2 regions of the Pseudomonas sp. MTM4 genome follow, and region 2 is predicted to be linked to the other one. Evidence: riboswitches for the same ligand, from Rfam matches in the RefSeq annotation. Region 2 holds a riboswitch; the other holds the start of a gene.

Region 1 (3,412 bases), 1.0 Mb from region 2:
ACCGTCTGTTCAGCGAGAAGGAACTGGCGCTCACCTACAACAGCCGAGAGGCGTTACTTGCCGATCCGCAATTGCGCACCTTCGTCGATTGGCTGGCCACCAAACCGGCCGGATTCGTTCCACGGCACTGACCTCTCTCACCTCTGACCGGTGCGCAGCGGCGCTACCAGTGCAGATTGAAGTGCGAGCCCAGCACGAAGCGATCATCCAGCAGGTCCCAGCGTTCAACGCAGGCTTTCTTGTCGGCACCGGGGTGAAGCTTCAGGCGGTTGAACGAGTTCGGCGAAGTGCCGCGTACCCGTGACGAAAGCGTGGTGCCGGCCTGGACCATCCAGATCTCCCGCGATAGTCCGGGATACTGCTTGGACAGCGGCAACACATAGGGCAGGTGGATATGCCCGCCCATCACCAAGTCCAGCCCGTGATCGGCCCAGCGGTGCAGTGCGTCGTCGGCGTTGTGCTGCAGATTGCTCAGGTCGCTCAATTTCATCGCCCCGAAAGGCTGGTGCGCGACCACGATGCGCAGCTTGTTCTGATCGGCCTGCTTCAATCGCCGCGTCACGGCCTGCACCTGCTCCTCGGTCACCAGACCGTCCTTGTGCCGCCGTGGGTGCGTGGTGTTGAGGCCGATGATCAGCGCTTCGTCGTTCTCGAAGGTGGGCTCGAGATCGTCTCCAAAATGCCGGCGATAGTTGCGGTACGGCATCAGAAAGCGCGCGAAAACGTTATACAGCGGAATGTCGTGATTGCCCGGGATCACCAGTTTTTCGGCAATGCCATGGCCGTGCAGGCGCTGGACGAATGCCTGCGCTGCGGCGAACTGTCCGGCTCTGGCGCGCTGGGTGATGTCGCCCGAGAAGATCAGCAGATCGGCGCGATGCTCGCGCACGTGGTCTTCCATGGCTTGCACCACCGCCGGTTGCTCGGTGCCGAAATGAGTGTCGGAGATCTGCACGATGGTCGTCATGTGGCTGGCGTCTTCTCGTTGGGGATGCCGAATTGATGGGCACGTTATCGCATTCGAAGCCGTTAACGGCCTGGCGTTCCGGTAAAAAATCCGGATCGCACCCGGAAGCGCCTGCGGCATTGCTTTCAGTTGCGCTGCGCAGGGCCTTGGACTAACCTCCGCGTCGCTTCAGGTGCCACTGGTTTAATGCCAGTGGTGAAACAGGGAAGCCGGTCCAGTCGCAATGACGATTCCGGCGCTGCCCCCGCAACGGTAGGCGAGACAGGACACCGCTCACAGCCACTGTGCCACAGGCATGGGAAGGCGACGGTTTCCGGATGCAAGGCATCCGCTCGCAAGCCCGGAGACCGGCCTGTCGCATTCCACGGCAGTGCGGCGGGCGCTGATCGGGGTGCGGCTGCCTGCACCTGCACCTCTTTCACTTTCTCCGTCTGCCTTTATCGACTGTATGTCGTGCGGCGGGCACGACGGAGAATATCCATCCAATGCGCAATTCCCTTCCCCTGGCCGTGGTGCTGCTGGGCCTTCCTTCCTGTGTGCTGGCCGATCACGGCGATGCCTTGCTGTTGGGCCAGCAGGTGATTACCGCCAGCCGGACCGGCCATTCGCCGGTCTCCATCGCTTCCAGCAGCCTTATTACTCGTGACGAGATCGAACGCCAGCAGGCCGGCAGCGTGCCGGAGCTGCTGCAACGCCTGGCTGGGGTTAGCGTCACCAGCAACGGCGGGCGTGGCAAGAGCACCTCGATATCCATTCGCGGTACCAGCGACAAGCACGTACTGGTGCTGATTGACGGCGTCCGGGTCGGTTCGGCCACCTCCGGCAGCGCCGCGCTGCAAAGCATCCCGGTGGAGCAGATCGAGCGAATCGAGATCGTGCGCGGACCGCGTTCCAGCCTGTACGGTTCGGAGGCCATGGGCGGGGTGATCCAGATATTCACCCGTCGTGGCGGCGCTGATGGCTTCAAACCTTACTTTTCGGTGGGTGCCGGTTCGCGTTCGAGCTACACCGGCTCGGCTGGCCTGGCCGGCAGCCACGGCAACGGCTGGTTCAACCTCGGCGTGGCCAGCGAGTCCACCGACGGCATCAATGCCCGTGCCTATCGCGGCACTGCACCCAAAGCCTTCGAGCCGGATGCGGACGGCTACCGCGAACTGTCTGCGCAGCTGCGCGCCGGTTATCGCTTCGACAACGGGCTGGAGCTGGACGGCAGCTGGCTGCAGAGCGAAAACCACAGCGATTTCGACACGCGCTCGACCAGCGGCGCCACCGGTCGTGACGCCTATAGCGACGGCTCTCTGCAGGCGCTCAGCGGCCGTGCACGTTTCTCGCCGCTGGCTTTCTGGGATATCACCCTGCAGGCGGGGCACAGCGAGGACCTGAGCGACAACTTTCAGGATGGCAACTTCTATTCCCGTTTCGACACCCGCCGCGACAGCCTGAGCTGGCAGAACGACCTGCGTTTCGGTGAGGCGCAGGTGCTGAGCCTCGGCATGGATTACCAGACCGATCGCATCGACAGCAGCGACAACTATGCCGAAGACAGCCGCTACAACAAGGGCTACTTCGTCCAGTATCAGGCCGCCTTCGGTCGTCACGGCGTGCAGGCCGGCCTGCGCCGCGACGACGATGAATTCTTCGGCTCGCATGACACCGGCAGCCTGGGCTACAGCTTCGACCTGAGCGAGGCACTGACCCTGACCGCAGCCTACGGCACCGCCTACCGCGCGCCCACCTTCAATGATCTGTACTACCCGGCCAGCGCCTTTACCGCCGGCAACCCGGACGTCAAGCCGGAGGAATCGGAAAGCTACGAGATCGGCATCCGCGGCAGCCACGGCTGGGGCGAGTGGAGTGTCAGCGCCTATGAAAACCAGATCGAGGACCTGATCGTCTGGGCAGGGACTAGCCCCATGCGTCCGGAAAACGTCGACGTGGCGCGCATTCGTGGCATCGAGACCACCGTTGCCACCGTGCTGGCCGGCTGGGATGTGAACGCCAATCTGACCTTCATGGACCCGCAGGACCGCAGCAAGGCCAACCACGGCCATCTGCTGCAACGCCGTGCCAAGCGCCAGTTCAACCTGGATCTGGATCGCCAGTTCGGTGCCATCGGGCTGGGCGCCTCGCTGTACGCGGCGAGCGAACGCTTCGACAAGGCAAGCAACACCGAGGAGTCGCGCATGCCCGGCTACGCCCTGATGGATCTACGCAGCGAATACCGCGTCGACGAGGCCTGGCGCCTGCAGGTCAAACTGGCGAACTTGTTCGACCGCGACTACGAAACCACCCAAACCTACGAACAACCTGGCCGCGCGGTGTATTTCACCGTCCGCTACCAGGCCATCTGATCCGCAACCCAAAGGAGAACATCATGCATGTCCTGTCCACACGCGCCCAGTTGGCAATAGGCGCCGCGTTGATCCTTCTGATGGCCATGACCCG
Region 2 (3,412 bases):
GAGAACGCCATAACCGGACAGCTCCTGAGTGTTGGCCGCGTCATCGTGACGGGTGCTGGACACATGCCAGATGGCGCCGACCGAAAGCGTGTCGAATGTGCGGTCAAGGTCAAGACTGAGCGTGCGCTTGGCGCGGCGCGGCAGTACGTGGCCGCTGTCGCGGTCACGCGGGTCGATGATGCTCAAGCCAAGATTGGCCTGCCAACCCAGCAGTTCACGGGCAATACTGGCCTCGAAGCCGTTGATCCGTGCGTGGGCGACGTTCTCCATACGATTGCCGCTCCAGGCGATCAGCTCTTCCACGTCGGTACGGTAAACCGAGGCTTCGACCAGGGTGCCGTCGAAATCGGCGCGCCATTGCAGCTCGTAGGTTTTGGAAGTCTCCGGTTCCAGGTCCGGATTGGGGCCCCATGCTGGCGGTGCGTAGAGGTCGGTGAACGTCGGCGCGCGGAAGCCCTCGCCGTAGCTCAGTATCCATCGCTGCGATAGGCCTACCGGCAGGCTGAACGCAGCATTCCAGCTGTTATGGGTGCCGAACTGCTCATTGTCATCGTGGCGCAAGCCGAGTTCGGTGCCGAAGCCTTCGCCCTCAAAGCTGTGTTGCGCGAAGAAGGCCAGATTGTCGCGGCTGTCCTCTTGGTAGGCAGTGGTAGCGTCGAGGCGGTCCTCGTACCAGTCGCTACCAAGGCTCAGCTGTTGGCTCTCGCTCAGTTGCAGTCGATTGAGCCAGGCGGCGGAATGACGGGTGGTTTCCAGGAGGCTGTCGTTGTACGCAGAGCCGATCGCGCGATTACGATCGAAGCTGCGCCCTAGTTCTATGCGGCTGTTCCAAATTTCGCCCAGCTGCCCGTCCAGATAACCGCTGTAACTGCTGAGGCGAAACTCGTCCTGCGGGATGCCGGGGGCGAACTCGTAAGCATCGTCGTACTCGTTGTCGCCGCGCTGGTCGTTGAGGCTCAGTCCAGTTTTCCAATCGGCGTTGAACCGGTGATCCAGCTTCAAATGCAGCGCCTTGGTGCGCTGGCCGTCGTCGTCGCCATCGGCGCCACGATTGTCGCGGGTGATGTCGAAGCCGTCGCGCTCATCGAGGCTGGCACCGAGATGGATGCGTGTTTGCTGAGTGCCGGCTGATAAATTCAGGCTGCGCTGGAAGGTCTGGTCGCTGCCGGCGGCCAGGCGCACTTCGGGATGCACGCCCCGTTTGCCGCTGCGCGTGAAGATTTGAATGACGCCGCCAATGGCGTCGGCGCCATAGAGCGACGAGCGGGGGCCGCGGATGACTTCGATGCGCTCGATGTTGTCGATGGCGAGATAGTCGAGGCGGGCGAAACCGCTGGTTGCCGACGAAATACGCTGGCCGTCGAGCAATACCAGCGTCTGTGCCGTACCGGTGCCGCGTAACGACAGGGAGGGCACGCCGCCAGCGCTGCTGATTTGCACACCGGGAACGCGGCGCAGCAATTCAGGCACGCTGCGGGCTTGCAGGCGCTCGATGTCGGCGCGGGTGAACAGGGTGTTGGCAGCGGTAGCCTGCGTGCGGGGTTCGGCCTGGCGCGCCGAGGTGATCAGCATGTTCGGCAGTTCATGCTCGATCTCGGCGGCAAACGCCGATACGCCGGGCAACAGCGCCACGGCCAAAGCAATACGGGACAGTTTCATTCTTGAAATTCCTCAAAAGATCACAGCTTTTGAGGAGGGCAGGAACAAGCGAGGGCATGATGATAGGCGGCCGCGCTTGACGGTGCTGCCCTCCGCAACACCAGTCGAATCCGTCAGGCCGGTCTCCGGGCTTTCGACACGCACCACGCTCGCCTTCCCATGCTGAGCACAGTGGCGGTTGAGCGGGCGGCGATCCTCATGGATCGCGGTCGATTACCGTTGCGGGGGCAGCGCCGGCCTTGCTCAACGAGCGCACCGGCTTCCCGTTTAATGCGGACCTTGCGGTCGTGCACACCTGGGCGGATTGGAAATCGCGGGAACCTTAAGGGCTGCTCAGAAGAAATACAAGCAATGTGCTGGCAACGGGAGGAGCCTTGGCCGCGAGAGCGGATGTGGCGGGCTTGTGGCGGCTCGAACATGCACCATCGACCCCCGGACATGGTGTCGAAAGGGCGTGACTCAGCGCGGCGTGGGCCGCGCATCTTGCGTCGATGGTTCAGTGCTGCGCCAGCCGCGCGCGGATCGCCGCTTCGATACCGCCGGCATCGAGTCCGCATTCCTTGAGCATCTCGCTCGGCTTGGCATGCTCGACGTAGTAGTCCGGCAGTCCCAGGTGTAGGACCGGCTTGTGCAGGTTCTCAGCGGCCAGGAATTCACTGATGGCGCTACCGGCACCGCCCATGATGCTGTTTTCCTCGACGGTTACCAGCAGGTCGTGGGCTTCAGCCAATTGGCGCACAAGCGCCTCGTCCAAGGGTTTGACGAAGCGCATGTCGACCACGGTGGCGTCGAGTGCTTCGCCTGCCTGCAGCGCTTCGGCCAGCTGTACGCCGAACACCAGCAGCGCCACCTTCGACCCCTGGCGGCGTATCACGCCCTTGCCGATTTCCAGTGGTTCGAGGCCAGGTTCGATGGTCGCGTTCGGGCCGGTACCGCGCGGATAGCGCACCGCCGCCGGGCCTTCGAAGTGATAACCGGTGGTCAGCATGCGGCGCATCTCATTCTCGTCGCTCGGCGTCATGACCAACATGCCGGGGATGCAACGCAGGTACGAAAGATCGAAGCTGCCGGCGTGGGTCGGGCCGTCTTCGCCGACCAGGCCGGCGCGGTCGATGGCGAACAGCACGTCGAGGTTCTGCACCGCGACGTCATGGATCAGCTGGTCGTAAGCCCGTTGCAGGAAGGTCGAGTAGATCGCGACCACCGGCTTGGCGCCTTCACAGGCCATTCCGGCGGCCAGCGTCACGGCGTGCTGTTCGGCGATGGCAACGTCGAAATAACGATCGGGATAGCGTTCGCTGAAATCGACCAAGTCGGAGCCTTCCTTCATGGCCGGCGTAATGCCGGTCAGGCGCGGGTCGGCGGCGGCCATGTCGCATAGCCACTGGCCGAACACGTTGGAATATTTCGGGCCGCTGGGTTTCTTCGGCGCAACCGGACCGCCAACGGGCTCCAGCTTGCTGATGGCGTGCCAGGTGATGGGGTCGACTTCTGCCGGGGCGAAGCCCTTGCCCTTCTTGGTCACCACGTGCAGGAACTGCGGGCCGGACAGGTCGCGCATGTTGCGCAGCGTGGCGATCAGTGTCGGCAGGTCATGGCCGTCGATGGGGCCGATGTAGTTCCAGCCCAGCTCCTCGAACAGCGTGCCCGGGACCAGCATGCCCTTGGCATATTCCTCGGTGCGGCGGGCGATTTCCCAGGCGCCGGGCAGGCGCGACAGCACCTTCTTGCTGCCTTCGCGCATGCTGGTATA

The links. A riboswitch is a leader RNA that binds a small molecule or an ion and turns the genes downstream of it on or off. The one in region 2 is predicted to bind cobalamin.
Region 1: linked by a shared signal. The riboswitch ahead of btuB (TonB-dependent vitamin B12 receptor) and the one ahead of GYM54_RS17120 (TonB-dependent receptor domain-containing protein) in region 2 are both predicted to bind cobalamin.

The regions. Positions count from the first base shown of each region.
Region 1 covers NZ_CP048411.1:40,887-44,298, forward strand. Annotated here, with positions in the region: gene GYM54_RS00240 (hypothetical protein) at 1-131, shown strand, start outside; gene GYM54_RS00245 (metallophosphoesterase) at 164-967, opposite strand; cobalamin riboswitch at 1,121-1,338, shown strand; gene btuB (TonB-dependent vitamin B12 receptor) at 1,453-3,318, shown strand; gene GYM54_RS00255 (hypothetical protein) at 3,342-3,412, shown strand, end outside.
Region 2 covers NZ_CP048411.1:3,722,768-3,726,179, forward strand. Annotated here, with positions in the region: gene GYM54_RS17120 (TonB-dependent receptor domain-containing protein) at 1-1,659, opposite strand, end outside; cobalamin riboswitch at 1,758-1,973, opposite strand; gene dxs (1-deoxy-D-xylulose-5-phosphate synthase) at 2,156-3,412, opposite strand, start outside.